Regions from separate parts of the Variovorax sp. LjRoot84 genome, predicted to be linked through region 1. Evidence: riboswitches for the same ligand, from Rfam matches in the RefSeq annotation. Region 1 holds a riboswitch; the other holds the start of a gene.

Region 1 (6,915 bases):
CTGCCCGAAGTCGCGGCCGGCGTGCAGCCGCAGGTGCGGCGCATGATCGAGGCGGTGCTCGATTTCGTCGAGCAATAGAACCGATAACCGCCCACGGGCCGGGCCATGGCGCGCTTTCTACAATCCGGGGCATGAAGCCCCTCGTCTACACCCGCGCCCAGCAACTGCCCGGCATCCTGGCCGAACGCATCGCCATCCTCGACGGTGCGATGGGCACGATGATCCAGCGCTTCAAGCTCAGCGAGGCCCAGTACCGCGGCGAGCGCTTCAAGGACTTTCCGCGCGACGTCAAGGGCAACAACGAGCTGCTCTCGCTGACCCGCCCCGACGTGATCCGCGACATCCACGAAGGCTATCTGGCCGCCGGCGCCGACCTGATCGAGACCAACACCTTCGGCGCGACCCGCATCGCGCAGGAGGACTACAAGATGGCCGAGCTGGCGCGCGAGATGAACCTCGAATCGGCCCGCATCGCGCGCGCCGCCTGCGACAAGTTCAGCACGCCCGACAAACCGCGCTTCGTGGCCGGCGCCCTCGGCCCGACGCCCAAGACCGCCAGCATCAGCCCCGACGTGAACGACCCCGGCGCGCGCAACGTGAGCTTCGAGGAGCTGCGCGCGTCCTATTACGAGCAGGTCGAGGCGCTGGTCGAAGGCGGCGCTGACGTGCTGCTGGTCGAAACCATCTTCGACACCCTCAACGCCAAGGCCGCGCTGTTCGCGATCGACGAGTACTTCGAGGCCAGCGGCGAGCGCCTGCCGCTCGTCATCAGCGGCACCGTGACCGACGCCTCCGGCCGCATCCTCAGCGGCCAGACCGTGACCGCCTTCTGGCACAGCGTGCGCCATGCGCGGCCGCTGGCCATCGGCCTCAACTGCGCGCTGGGCGCGGCGCTGATGCGGCCCTACATCCAGGAACTGGCGCGCGTGGCCGACGACACCTTCATCAGCTGCTACCCCAACGCCGGCCTGCCCAATCCGATGAGCGAAACCGGCTTCGACGAAACGCCCGAGGTCACCTCGCGCCTGCTGCACGAGTTCGCGGCCGAGGGGCTGGTCAACATCGTCGGCGGCTGCTGCGGCACCACGCCCGACCACATTGCCGCCATCGGGCGCTCGGTGGCGCCGCTCGCGGGGCGCACGCTGCATCGCGCGGCCGCGTATCCCGAAGCGGCCTGAGGTAAAGAAGCACCCTGGCGGTGCACGTCTTTGCGCGGCTGGCCGTTGCTGAGGGTAGGCCGTGGCTGATTGACAACATGTCGAGCGCGCGTAGCCTGAGCGCAAAGGAACATCCCATGAACAAGCTCGTCCAGCGATGGATCGGCATCGGCACCATCGCCCTGGTTCTGCCGGTCGCCGCGGCGGCGCAGGAGGCCTTCGCCCGCGGCACGGTCAATCTGCGTGCTGGCCCCTCGGGCGACTACCCGCTGGTGGCGCGACTCGGCCATGGCCAGCCCTTCGAGGTGCTCGGCTGCACCAGCGGCTATGCATGGTGCGACGTGGTGCTGCCCGACGGGCTGCGCGGCTGGGTCTATGCCGCCAACATCGACTACGCCTACGATGATGACCGGCGCGTGCCCCTGGCCACCTACGGCGCCATCATCGGCGTGCCGATCGTCGGCTTCACGATCGGCAACTACTGGAGCAACCACTACCGCGACCGCCCCTGGTACGGCGAGCGGCGCTGGTGGGGCGACCACCATCCGCCGCCGCCCGTCGCCGGCTGGCGCCCGGTGCCGGCGCCGCGGCCGGACTGGCGGCCCAATCCGTGGCGCGACCCCGGCTACGCGCATCCGGGACCGGGCTTCCGTCCGCAGCCGCAGCCGGGCTGGCGGCCTTCGCCAGGGCAGCAGCCACCGCCGGATCACGGTGTCCGGCCGCCGCGTCCCGACCGCGGTTTCCGACCGCCGGAGCACGCCGGCCCGCCGAACGTGCATCCGGGCCGACCGCCGGACGTGCATCCGGGTCGTCCACCGGACGTGCATCCGGGTCGTCCACCGGACGTGCATCCGGGACGTCCGCCGGCCATGAATCCGGGCCAGCCGGGCGTTCGTCCGCCGGCTGCCCTGCCCGGCGCCGAGGCGCGGCAAAGGCAACTGGACCGGATCAACCGCGCGCCGCCCGGCACGACGCCGGGGGACAGCAGGCCAGGCGGCGGCCTGTAGCGCTCTAGGGCTTTTTCTTGCGCGCGATCAGCGCGACGAAGCGCTGCGCGCCCAGGCCCAGCGGGCGCTCGCGCGACCACACCACGTCGACCCACAGGTCGAGCCCGTTCGACAGGTTCTCGAACGGAATCTCCACCAGCGCGCCGGCCGCCACGTGCGGCCGCGCGAAATTGCGCGGCAGCCAGCCCCAGCCCAGGCCGGCCGTGATCAGGCTCAGCGCGGCCAAGGCGTTGTCGGTGCGCCAGACATGGCGCGCAAAGACGAAGCGCGGGTCGCTGGTCGCGAGATCGCGCCCGGCCACCACGATCTGGCGCGTGGTCGTCAGGTGCTCCTCGCGCAGCCGGCCGCCGGCCGCGGCCAGCACCGGATGGTCGGGCGCCATCACGGCCACCATGGTGTCGCTGGCCACTTCCTGAAAGCCCTCGCGGCCGTCGAGGCTGGGCCGCTCGAAGACCAGCGCCAACTGCGCGCGGCCGCTGTGCAGCAGCGCCAGCGCATCGGCTTGCGGCGCCGCCAGCACCTCGACTTCCAGCAGCGGGTATTCCCGCGCCAGCGCGGCCAGCGGCGCGCTCCACGGCGCGGCCAGCAGCTCGGGCGCGATCGCGAGCGTGAGCCGGTTCTCCAGGCCCTGCGTCAGCGCCAGCGCCTGCACCTGCAGCTGCTTGAGCTGCGCGGCGAGCAGCCGCGCCTGCGGCTCCAGCGAACGCGCCGCGGCCGTCGGCTGGGGCTCGCGGCCGCCGCGGTCGAAGAGCGGCAGGTCCAGCTCGGCCTCGAGGTTCGCGATCGCCATGCTCACCGCCGAGGGCACGCGGCCGAGCGCCCGCGCGGCGGCCGAGAAGGAGCCGTGGTCGAGCACGGCCAGAAACACGTGCACGTTGTCGCTGGAAAAACTCATGGCAACGGCCTTTCAATAATTCTGAAAGAAGATGACTTTTTATATCAGATGAGCGCACATAAAGTAGGGGCCAAACCGCCAATCCAAACAGGAAGATTTCATGCAAGGGCTCAAGCGCCGCGTCGTCTACATCACGCTCTACGAAGGTCTCGCCATCGTCGCGGCCAGCGCCGGACTGGCGCTGATGTCGGGGCAGGGCATGGGCCACTCGGGCGTGCTGGCCGTCATCGCCTCGGTCATCGCGATCCTCTGGAACCTCGCCTTCAACACCCTGTTCGAGCGCTGGGAGTCGCGCCAGGCCGTGCGCGGCCGCAGCTTGCGCCGCCGCGTCGCCCACGCGATCGGCTTCGAGGGCGGCCTGGTCGCCTTCCTGGTGCCGGTCTTCGCCTGGTGGATGGAGGTGAGCCTGTGGCAGGCGCTGGTGATGGACCTGGGCCTGGTGGTGTTCTTCCTGGTCTACACCTTCGTCTTCAACTGGGCCTTCGACCTGCTGTTCGGCCTGCCCGCATCGGCCGCCGGCGTGGCCCAGCCGGCGTAAAATCCGCGGCTCCCAAGGAGCGTTGCAGCGCGGTACCTTCCATCCGAAGCGTCCGCGTCAGGCTTGGGCTTGCAACGACGCTCGCCTGACCCACGTTCCGCAGGTGAGCCCATGTCCTCCGATCCGTCTTCCGTCCCTGTTCTCCCGGTTCCTCCGATGAAGCTGTCCGGCCTCGAGCCGGTGCAGATCGGCCAAGGCACGCTCTTCGTCAACATCGGCGAGCGCACCAACGTCACCGGCTCCAAGGCTTTCGCCCGCATGATCCTCAACGGCCAGTTCGAGGAAGCGCTGGCGGTCGCGCGCCAGCAGGTCGAGAACGGCGCGCAGGTGATCGACATCAACATGGACGAGGCCATGCTCGACAGCAAGGCCGCAATGGTGCGCTTCCTGAACCTGATCGCCAGCGAGCCCGACATCGCGCGCGTGCCGATCATGATCGACAGCTCCAAGTGGGAGGTCATCGAAGCCGGCCTGCGCTGCATCCAGGGCAAGGGCATCGTCAACTCGATCAGCATGAAGGAGGGCGAGGCCCAGTTCAAGCACCACGCGACGCTGCTGCGCCGCTACGGCGCGGCCGCGGTCGTGATGGCCTTCGACGAGCAGGGCCAGGCCGACACCTACGAACGCAAGATCGAGATCTGCGAGCGCGCCTACCGCATCCTGGTCGACGAGATCGGCTTCCCGCCCGAGGACATCATCTTCGACCCCAACATCTTCGCGATCGCCACCGGCATCGAGGAGCACAACAACTACGCGGTCGACTTCATCAACGCCACGCGCTGGATCAAGGAAAACCTGCCGGGCGCCAAGGTGTCGGGCGGCGTCTCGAACGTGAGCTTCAGCTTCCGCGGCAACGACCCGGTGCGCGAAGCGATCCACACCGTGTTCCTCTACCACGCGATCAAGGCGGGCATGGACATGGGCATCGTCAACGCCGGCATGGTGGGCGTCTACGACGACCTCGAACCCGAGCTGCGCGAGCGCGTGGAAGACGTGGTGCTGAACCGCCGCCCCGACGCCGGCGAGCGCCTGGTCGAAGTGGCCGAAACCGCCAAGAGCGGCGCCAAGGACGAGAGCAAGAAGCTCGAGTGGCGCGGCACGCCCGAGCACCCGGTGCACGTGAACCAGCGGCTCTCGCATGCGATGGTGCACGGCATCACCGACTTCATCGTCGAGGACACCGAAGAGGCCTACCAGCAGATCCTGGCCAAGGGCGGCCGGCCGCTGCACGTGATCGAAGGCCCGCTGATGGACGGCATGAACATCGTCGGCGACCTGTTCGGCCAGGGCAAGATGTTCCTGCCGCAGGTGGTGAAGTCGGCGCGCGTGATGAAGTCGGCCGTGGCCCACCTCATTCCCTACATCGAGGAAGAGAAGCGCCAGGACGAAGCCGCGGGCCGCGACGTGCGCACCAAGGGCAAGATCATCATCGCCACCGTCAAGGGCGACGTGCACGACATCGGCAAGAACATCGTGACCGTCGTGCTCCAGTGCAACAACTTCGAGGTGGTGAACATGGGCGTGATGGTCCCGTGCCACGAGATCCTGGCGCGCGCCAAGGTCGAGGGCGCGGACATCGTGGGCCTGTCGGGCCTGATCACGCCCAGCCTCGAGGAGATGCAATACGTCGCCGGCGAGATGCAGAAGGACGAGCATTTCCGCATCAAGAAGATCCCGCTGCTGATCGGCGGCGCCACCACCAGCCGCGTGCACACGGCGGTGAAGATCGCGCCGCACTACGAAGGGCCGGTGGTCTACGTGCCGGATGCCTCGCGCAGCGTGAGCGTGGCGCAGTCGCTGCTGTCCGACCAGGCGGCGGCCTACATCGACGAGATCAACGCCGACTACGACAAGGTCCGCCACCAGCACGCCAACAAGAAGCAGACGCCGCTGTGGCCGCTGGCGAAGGCGCGCGCCAACAAGACGCCGATAGCCTGGTCGAATTACCTGCCGCCGGTGCCGAAGTTCATCGGCCGGCGCGTGTTCAAGAACTTCGACCTGACCGAGCTCGCGAAGTACATCGACTGGGGGCCGTTCTTCCAGACCTGGGACCTCGCGGGCCCGTTCCCGGCGATCCTGAAGGACGAGGTGGTCGGCACCGAGGCCGTGCGCGTGTATGCCGACGGCCAGCGCATGCTCAAGCGGCTGATCGAAGGGCGCTGGCTCAGCGCCAGCGGCGTGATCGGCTTCTGGCCCGCCAACACCGAGAACGACGACGACATCGTGCTCTACACCGACGAATCGCGCACCGAAGCCGCGCTCACCTGGTACGGGTTGCGCCAGCAGACCGAGAAGCAGGCCATCGAAGGCGTCATGCGCCCGAGCCGCTGCCTGGCCGACTTCGTCGCGCCGCGCGAGAGCGGCCTGAAGGACTACGTCGGCATGTTCGCCGTCACCGCCGGGCTCGGCGTCGAGAAGAAGGAGAAGTACTTCGTCGACGACCTCGACGACTACTCGGCCATCATGCTCAAGGCGCTGGCCGACCGGCTGGCCGAGGCCTTCGCCGAAGCGCTGCATCACCGCGTGCGCACCGATCTCTGGGGCTATACGCCCGACGAGGGCTTGAGCAACGAGGACATGATCGGCGAGAAGTACCGCGGCATCCGCCCCGCGCCGGGCTATCCGGCCTGCCCCGACCACAGCGTGAAGCGGCCGATGTTCGACCTCCTGAACTGCGCGGACATTGGGATGACCCTGACGGAGAGCCTCGCCATGATGCCCGCCGCCAGTGTCAGCGGCTTCTACCTGAGCCATCCTGAGGCGACCTACTTCAACGTCGGCAAGATCGGGCACGACCAGTTGCAGGATCAGGCAGCGCGACGCAAGCAGAGCGAAGCGGATCTCGAGCGGCTGCTGGCCCCCAATCTCTGATGCTTCAGAAACTGATGTTTGCTGCCGCGCACTATGCGGCGCTGGCGATCTTCGTTGCCGGCTGCTGGGGCTTCGGGCGGGTGGTGCAGTCGCGCATGGGTTCGCCGGTGCGCCACGACGTCTGGCTCGAGACCGCGATGGCCACCGCGCTCGGCGTCGGGGTCTTCATCTGCGCGTTCCAGCTGCTCGGCATCGCGGGCGCGTTCGACACCGCCGGCGTGCTGCTGCTGGCCGCGATCGGCTTTGCGGCGGCGTGCGTGCAGTTTCCGGCATGGAGGCGGGAGGTGCGCGCCTTCGACCCGGGGCTGCCCCTGTCATGGGTCGACAAGGCGGGCCTGGTCGCGCTGGCGCTGGTCGCGCTGCCGACGCTGCTGGCGCCGCTGGCGCCGCCGGCCGCCTTCGACGAGTTGATGTACCACCTGCCGTATGCGCGCGAGGTGGCGCAAA
Region 2 (6,915 bases), 670 kb from region 1:
CGGCCGACTACACGAAGTTCGCCCAGACCACCTTCACGCGCGAGAAGGCACTGATCGAGAAGCTGGGGCTCGCCAAGCCGCAGTGAGCGCCCCGTGACCGAATCGCTGCACGTCGTCTGCCCGCATTGCCACACGACCAACCGCGTGCGCAGTGCGCAGCTGGGGAGCGCGCCCGACTGCGGCAAATGCCACCGGCCGCTGTTCGTCGGCCACTCCACGGCGTTGGACGAAGCCGCCTTCGACCGCCATCTCGGCCGCAACGAGATCCCGATGCTGGTCGATTTCTGGGCGCCGTGGTGCGGCCCCTGCATCCAGATGGCACCCGCCTTCGAGCAGGCCGCCGCCCGGCTCGAGCCGCAGTTCCGCCTGGCCAAGGTCGACACCGAAGCTGTGCCGGCGCTGGGCGCGCGCTTCGGCATCCGCAGCATTCCCACCTTGGCGCTGTTCAGCGGCGGGCGCGAGATTGCGCGGCAGGCGGGCGCGATGGGTAGCGCCGACATCGTCCGCTGGGCGCAGGCGCAGCTTCGCTAGGCCGCTTCAGCGGCTGTCGAGCAGCGCGGCCGCCACTTGCGCGAAACCGGCGCCGCGCTCGCCGGCGCTGATGTAGCGCGGCAGCGTCGTCAGCTGCGGCTCGAAGCGGCGGATGTTGGCCACGCCCACGCTGTGCGGGAAGCGCTCGAACATCAGCACGTCGTTGGTCGAGTCGCCCACGTAGACCCAGCGATCGAGCTCGGCGCCCAGGTCGCGGCCGAAGAGCTCGCGCACGATCCAGCAGGCGCCGACCCACTTGTTGTGGTCGCCGAACCAGCCGTTGATGTGGATCGAGCTCACCGTCGCGTTCATGCCTTCGGCGCGCATGATCTGCACCGCCTGCGCGATCTGCGCTTCGCCCAGGTGCGCGAATTCGCTGTGGTCGATTGCGATGTCGGTCTCGCGGCCCGGCGAGTCGGTGGCGCGCCTGGCGCCCGACACTTCGCGCTCGACGCGCGCCAGGGCCTGCTGCATGCGTGCGAAGTTGGCGCTGCGCGTCGCGGCATCCTGGCGGTAGCGTTTGTCGAGCGCACCCGACGGTGAAGCCGCGAGCGCCACCGCGCCGTTCTCTGCAACGATCGCATCGACCGGCCAGACCGGCGCGAAGGGCTCGCTCCAGCCCACGGAACGGCCGGTGATCGCGATCACCGGCAGGCCAGCCGCCTTCAGGTCGTGCAGCGCCTGCAGCGCATCGGACGTGATGGCGCCCTCGGTGGTCAGCGTGTCGTCGATGTCGGTAAGGACGCCTGCGATTTGCTGGCGATCTTCAGTGGGCCATGCGCTCAGTGGGAGCATCAACCGGCCGTTTGAAGTGCAAGCCCCGCATGCTCGCGCAGCGGATGGAAATGGATCTTCGGGAAGCGCTCCTGCGCCAGCCGCACGTCGTAGGGTGAGGTGCAGAGGTAAGCCAGCGTGTTCGCTGCGTCGAGTGCCATGCGCGCCGGGTAGGCGTCGGTGAAGGCTCGCAGCTCGGCCGGCGTGTCGGCCGTGATCCAGCGCGCGCCGGTGTATTGGCAGCCTTCCAGCCGCACGTCGGCGTCGTATTCGGTCTTCAGGCGATGCTGCACCACTTCGAACTGCAGCTGCCCCACGGCGCCCAGCAGCATCGGCCCGCCGACCTCGGGCCGGAACACCTGGATCGCGCCTTCCTCGCCGAGCTGGGCCAGGCCCTGCTGCAGCTGCTTGGTGCGCAGCGGGTTCTTGAGAATCACGGTCATGAAGAGCTCGGGCGCGAAGAAGGGCAGGCCGGTGAACTGCAGCGAGGCGCCGTCGGTGATGGTGTCGCCCAACTGCACACCCCCGTGGGTGGTGAAGCCGACGATGTCGCCCGCATAGGCCTCTTCCACCGCCTCGCGGCGCTGGCTCATGAAGGTCACGACGCTGGTGGGGCGCAGCTCCTTCGCGGTGCGCTGCACCTTGAGCTTCATGCCCGGCGTGTACTTGCCCGAGGCCATGCGCACAAAGGCGATGCGGTCGCGGTGATTGGCGTCCATGTTGGCCTGCACCTTGAAAACGACGCCGGCGAAGTCCTTGTCTTCTGGCTGGATCTCCTTGACCACCGGCTGCCGGTTGACCAGCGTGGTGCTGGTGCGCGGCTGCGGCGGCGGCGCGAGGTCGACCAGCGCGTCGAGCACTTCCATCACGCCGAAGTTGTTGACGCCGGAGCCGAAGAACACCGGCGTCTGCTTGCCGGCGAGGAAGGCCACGCGGTCCCAGGTGGGCGAGGCGCCGGTGGCGAGCTCCATGCTCTCCATGGCGGTGTCGAACTCGTGACCGAAGCGCTTCTGCAGCGCTTCGCGCTCGGCCAGCGGCATGGCTTCGAAGTCCTGCGGCAGCCGTTCGCTGCCCGACTCGAACACCGTCATCGCCTGCGTGCGCAGGTTCACGATGCCGCCGAAGCTCTTGCCCTGGCCCACCGGCCAGGTCATCGGCACGCAGGGCATGCCGAGTTCGCGCTCGATCTCGTCGAGCAGCTCCAGCGGCTCGCGCACCTCGCGGTCCATCTTGTTGACGAAGGTGATGATGGGCGTGTCGCGCTGGCGGCAGACCTCGATCAGGCGGCGCGTCTGCGCTTCGACGCCGTTGGCCGCGTCGATCACCATCAGGGCCGAGTCGACCGCGGTCAGCACGCGGTAGGTGTCTTCGGAGAAGTCCTTGTGGCCCGGCGTATCGAGCAGGTTGATCACGTGCTCGCGGTAGAGCATCTGCATCACCGAGCTGGCCACCGAGATGCCGCGCTGCTTCTCGATCTCCATCCAGTCGGAGGTGGCGTGGCGCGAGGCCTTGCGCGCCTTCACCGAACCGGCGATCTGGATCGCGCCGGAGAACAGCAGCAGCTTCTCGGTCAGCGTGGTCTTGCCGGCGTCGGGGTGGGAAATGATCGCGAAGGTGCGGCGGCGGCGGGTTTCGGAGGCGAAGGTCATGGGGGTGAACGCGGAGCGCGCTCACGGGCGCGGGCTGCTGGCGGCAAAGCCCGCAATTTTAACGAGCCGTCACATCGGCGGCGTGAAGCCATTGCGCCCGACCAGCATGCGCAGCGCGGTGGGCTTGCCTTCCTTCACCTGCGCGGTGATCACCACCTTGGCGCCCGGCACCACCAGGGCCGCCTGGTCCGTATTGCCCGGCTTGAAGGTCACGACCGGCGTGCCGCGCGGCACGATGACGGTCTGCTCGCCGTCCTTGTACTTGAGCAGCAGCTTGTGGCCGCCCGGCGCTGAGGACGGCGCCGCTTCGAGCTGCGCCACGGTGGCGTTGGTCATCGTGCTCTGGGGCATCAGGTCCCAGGGGCGAAAGCCTTCGCCGGTCCCGCGCGCGGCCTCCGGAAACACAAGCACTTCCACGGCGCGCTGCGTGCCGTCGGGTTGCGGCACGGCGCCGGCGCCGACGAAGCTGCCCGGCTTGATGTCGGCCAGCGTGAGCGGAATGACTTCGGAGACGTTCATGTCGGCAGGGCGCACCATCGTGACGGTTTCGCCGCTGCGGTCCTTCACGGTCAGCGAATTCGCATCGGCACGCGCGATGACGCCGCGCACGCGCACGGTTTCCTGCGCCGCCGCCGCGGCGGACAAGGCAATCACGAACGATGCGGCAAAGAGCTTGACTTTGAACATGATGATGGGGCCGCGAGGGCGGCGGTTGGGGGGCGTTGCAGTCTAGGCCGATCCGCAAATCGCCGCTGGCGACGGAAAAGCGGCACGCGCTAAAATGCCGCTTCCGAGGAGCGTTGCAGCGCCGCCAGGCGTGAGGCTCGGACCCCTTCGCAACCACGCTCACCCGCTGTTCTCGCGGTGAGTCTCGTCCCCCGAACACAGCGGCATCATTCAAACTTGTTTTGGAGTCCACATGAGCGCCGTTCTCAAGTCCACCGCCGACCAGGCCATCGCCGATATCTCCCTTGCCGCCTGGGGCCGCAAGGAAATCCGCATCGCGGAAACCGAAATGCCCGGCCTGATGGCCATCCGCGAAGAATTCGCCAAGAGCCAGCCCCTGAAGGGCGCACGCATCACCGGCTCACTGCACATGACGATCCAGACCGCAGTGCTGATCGAAACCCTGCAGGCGCTGGGCGCCACCGTGCGCTGGGCCTCGTGCAACATCTTCTCGACGCAAGACCATGCCGCCGCCGCCATCGCGGCCACCAACACGCCGGTGTTCGCGATCAAGGGCGAGTCGCTCGAAGATTACTGGGACTACACCCACCGCATCTTCGACTTCGGTCCCAAGGGCTCGGCCGGCGAAGGCCCGAACATGATTCTTGACGACGGCGGCGACGCCACGCTCTTGATGCACCTGGGCCAGAAGGCCGAAAAGGACCAGAGCGTGCTGGCCAACCCGACCAGCGACGAGGAGCGCATCCTCTACGCGGCGATCAAGGCCAAGCTGGCCGTCGACGCGACCTGGTACACGCGCAAGTCGGCCGAGATCATCGGCGTAACCGAAGAGACCACCACCGGCGTGCACCGCCTGAACGAGATGAGCGCCAAGGGCACGCTGCTGTTCCGCGCCATCAACGTGAACGACTCGGTGACCAAGAGCAAGTTCGACAACCTCTACGGCTGCCGCGAATCGCTGGTGGACGGCATCAAGCGCGCCACCGACGTGATGATCGCCGGCAAGGTCGCCTGCGTGGCCGGTTACGGCGACGTGGGCAAGGGCTCGGCCCAGGCCCTGCGCGCGCTGAGCGCTCAGGTGTGGGTGACCGAGATCGACCCGATCAACGCGCTGCAGGCCGCGATGGAAGGCTACAAGGTCGTCACCATGGAGTACGCCGCCGACAAGGCCGACATCTTCGTGACCACCACCGGCAACCGCGACGTGATCCGCCACGAGCACATGGCCGCGATGAAGGACCAGGCGATCGTCTGCAACATCGGCCACTTCGACAACGAGATCGCCGTCGCCTCGCTCGAGAAGTACGAGTGGGAAGAGATCAAGCCGCAGGTCGACCACATCACCTTCCCGGACGGCAAGAAGATCATTCTGCTGGCCAAGGGCCGCCTCGTGAACCTGGGCTGCGGCACGGGCCATCCGAGCTTCGTGATGTCCTCGTCCTTCGCCAACCAGACCATCGCCCAGATCGAGCTCTTCACCAAGCCCGATGCCTACCAGGCCGGCAAGGTCTACGTGCTGCCCAAGCACCTCGACGAGAAGGTGGCGCGCCTGCACCTGAAGAAGGTCGGCGCGATGCTGACCGAGCTGACCGACGAACAGGCCGCCTACATCGGCGTGGACAAGAACGGCCCTTACAAGCCGGACACCTACCGCTATTGAGCGGAGCGCGTGCGCGCCGATCAGTTGCTCGTCGAACGCGGCCTGGCCGCCTCGCGCTCGCAGGCCGTGCGGCTGATCGCGGGCGGCCTGCGCTGGCGCGACGGCACGACCTGGCGCGTGGTCGGCAAGAACCGCGACGAGGTGCCGGAGACGGCCGAACTCGAGCTCGTCGATGCGGCCGAGGCGCGCTACGTCTCGCGCGGCGGGCTCAAGCTCGAAGGCGCGCTCGCTGCGAGCGGCATCGACGTGCAGCGCAAGCGCTGCCTCGACGTCGGCCAGTCGACCGGCGGCTTCACCGACTGCCTGCTGCAGCGCGGCGCCGCGCATGTGGTGGGCGTGGACGTGGGCCATGGCCAGCTGCATGCACGGATACGCGAGGATGCGCGCGTGACCGCCGTCGAAGGCGTCAATGCGCGCACGCTCGACGCGTCCGCCTGGGCCGATGCTTCGCCCGACTACACGCATTTCGATCTGATCGTCGGCGATCTCTCGTTCATCTCGCTCACGCTGGTGCTGCCCGCGCTGATACCGCTTCTCACACCGGCCGGTGAACTTCTGATGCTGGTCAAGCCTCAATTCGAGTTGCAGCCGGGACAGGTCGGCAAGGGCGGCATCGTGCGCGATGTGGCGCTTTTTGCAGTGGTCGAACAGCGCCTGCGCACGGCGTGCGCGGAGCTCGGCCTGCGCGTTGCAGCGTGGTTCGACAGCCCGATCACGGGCGGCGACGGCAACCGCGAATTCTTCATCCATGCCGTTCGTGCGAACGGCGAACCAGGAGCCGGCCGTGCGCCTTCCGTTGAGCTTTGAATTCTTTCCGCCGAAGACGCCCGAAGGCGCGGCCAAGCTGCGCACCGTGCGCCAGCAGCTCTACGTGCGGCAGCCCGAGTTCTGCTCGGTGACCTACGGCGCCGGCGGCTCGACGCACGAGGGCACCTTCGGCACGGTGCGCGAGATCCTCGGCGAAGGTGTCGATGCCGCCTGCCATTTCTCCTGCATCGGCGCCACCCGCAGCACGGTGCGCGAGCAGCTGGCGGAGCTCAAGGCCATGGGCGTCAAGCGCCTGGTCGCGCTGCGCGGTGACCTGCCGAGCGGCTACGGCATGGGCGGCGAGTTCCACTATGCGAGCGATCTCGTCGCCTTCATCCGCGAAGAGACCGGCCGCGATTTCCATATCGAGGTCGCCTGCTATCCCGAAGTGCATCCGCAGGCACGCTCGCCCGAAGCGGACTTGCAGGCCTTCGCGGCCAAGATGCATGCGGGCGCCGACTCGGCGATCACGCAGTACTTCTTCAGCCCCGAGGCCTACTTCCGCTTCGTCGACGAGGCACGCAAGCTGGGGCTCGCGGCGCCGATCGTGCCGGGCATCATGCCGATCACGAGCTCGACCCAGCTGATGCGCTTCTCGGATGCCTGCGGCGCCGAGATCCCGCGCTGGATCCGGCTGCGGCTGCAGGGCTTCGGCGACGACATGGCCTCGATCAAGGCCTTCGGTCTCGACGTGGTGACCGAGCTCTGCGCGCGCCTCGCCAGCGGCGGCGCGCCGGCGATGCACTTCTACACGATGAACCAGTCGGTGGCGACGCTCGCGTTGCTGGAGCGGCTGGGCTGGGACGA

What was found. A riboswitch is a leader RNA that binds a small molecule or an ion and turns the genes downstream of it on or off. The one in region 1 is predicted to bind S-adenosylhomocysteine.
Region 2: another riboswitch for S-adenosylhomocysteine. It lies ahead of ahcY (adenosylhomocysteinase); the one in region 1 lies ahead of metH (methionine synthase).

The regions. Positions count from the first base shown of each region.
Region 1 covers NZ_CAXUTE020000001.1:279,072-285,986, forward strand. Annotated here, with positions in the region: gene hutG (N-formylglutamate deformylase) at 1-78, shown strand, start outside; gene ACSQ9I_RS01450 (homocysteine S-methyltransferase family protein) at 132-1,178, shown strand; gene ACSQ9I_RS01455 (SH3 domain-containing protein) at 1,295-2,164, shown strand; gene ACSQ9I_RS01460 (LysR family transcriptional regulator) at 2,169-3,059, opposite strand; gene ACSQ9I_RS01465 (PACE efflux transporter) at 3,160-3,597, shown strand; S-adenosyl-L-homocysteine riboswitch at 3,608-3,687, shown strand; gene metH (methionine synthase) at 3,709-6,468, shown strand; gene ACSQ9I_RS01475 (ArnT family glycosyltransferase) at 6,468-6,915, shown strand, end outside.
Region 2 covers NZ_CAXUTE020000001.1:952,519-959,433, forward strand. Annotated here, with positions in the region: gene ACSQ9I_RS04760 (tripartite tricarboxylate transporter substrate binding protein) at 1-86, shown strand, start outside; gene trxC (thioredoxin TrxC) at 94-531, shown strand; gene ACSQ9I_RS04770 (HAD-IIB family hydrolase) at 538-1,326, opposite strand; gene ACSQ9I_RS04775 (peptide chain release factor 3) at 1,326-2,954, opposite strand; gene ACSQ9I_RS04780 (hypothetical protein) at 3,024-3,641, opposite strand; S-adenosyl-L-homocysteine riboswitch at 3,742-3,809, shown strand; gene ahcY (adenosylhomocysteinase) at 3,874-5,301, shown strand; gene ACSQ9I_RS04790 (TlyA family RNA methyltransferase) at 5,311-6,108, shown strand; gene metF (methylenetetrahydrofolate reductase [NAD(P)H]) at 6,086-6,915, shown strand, end outside.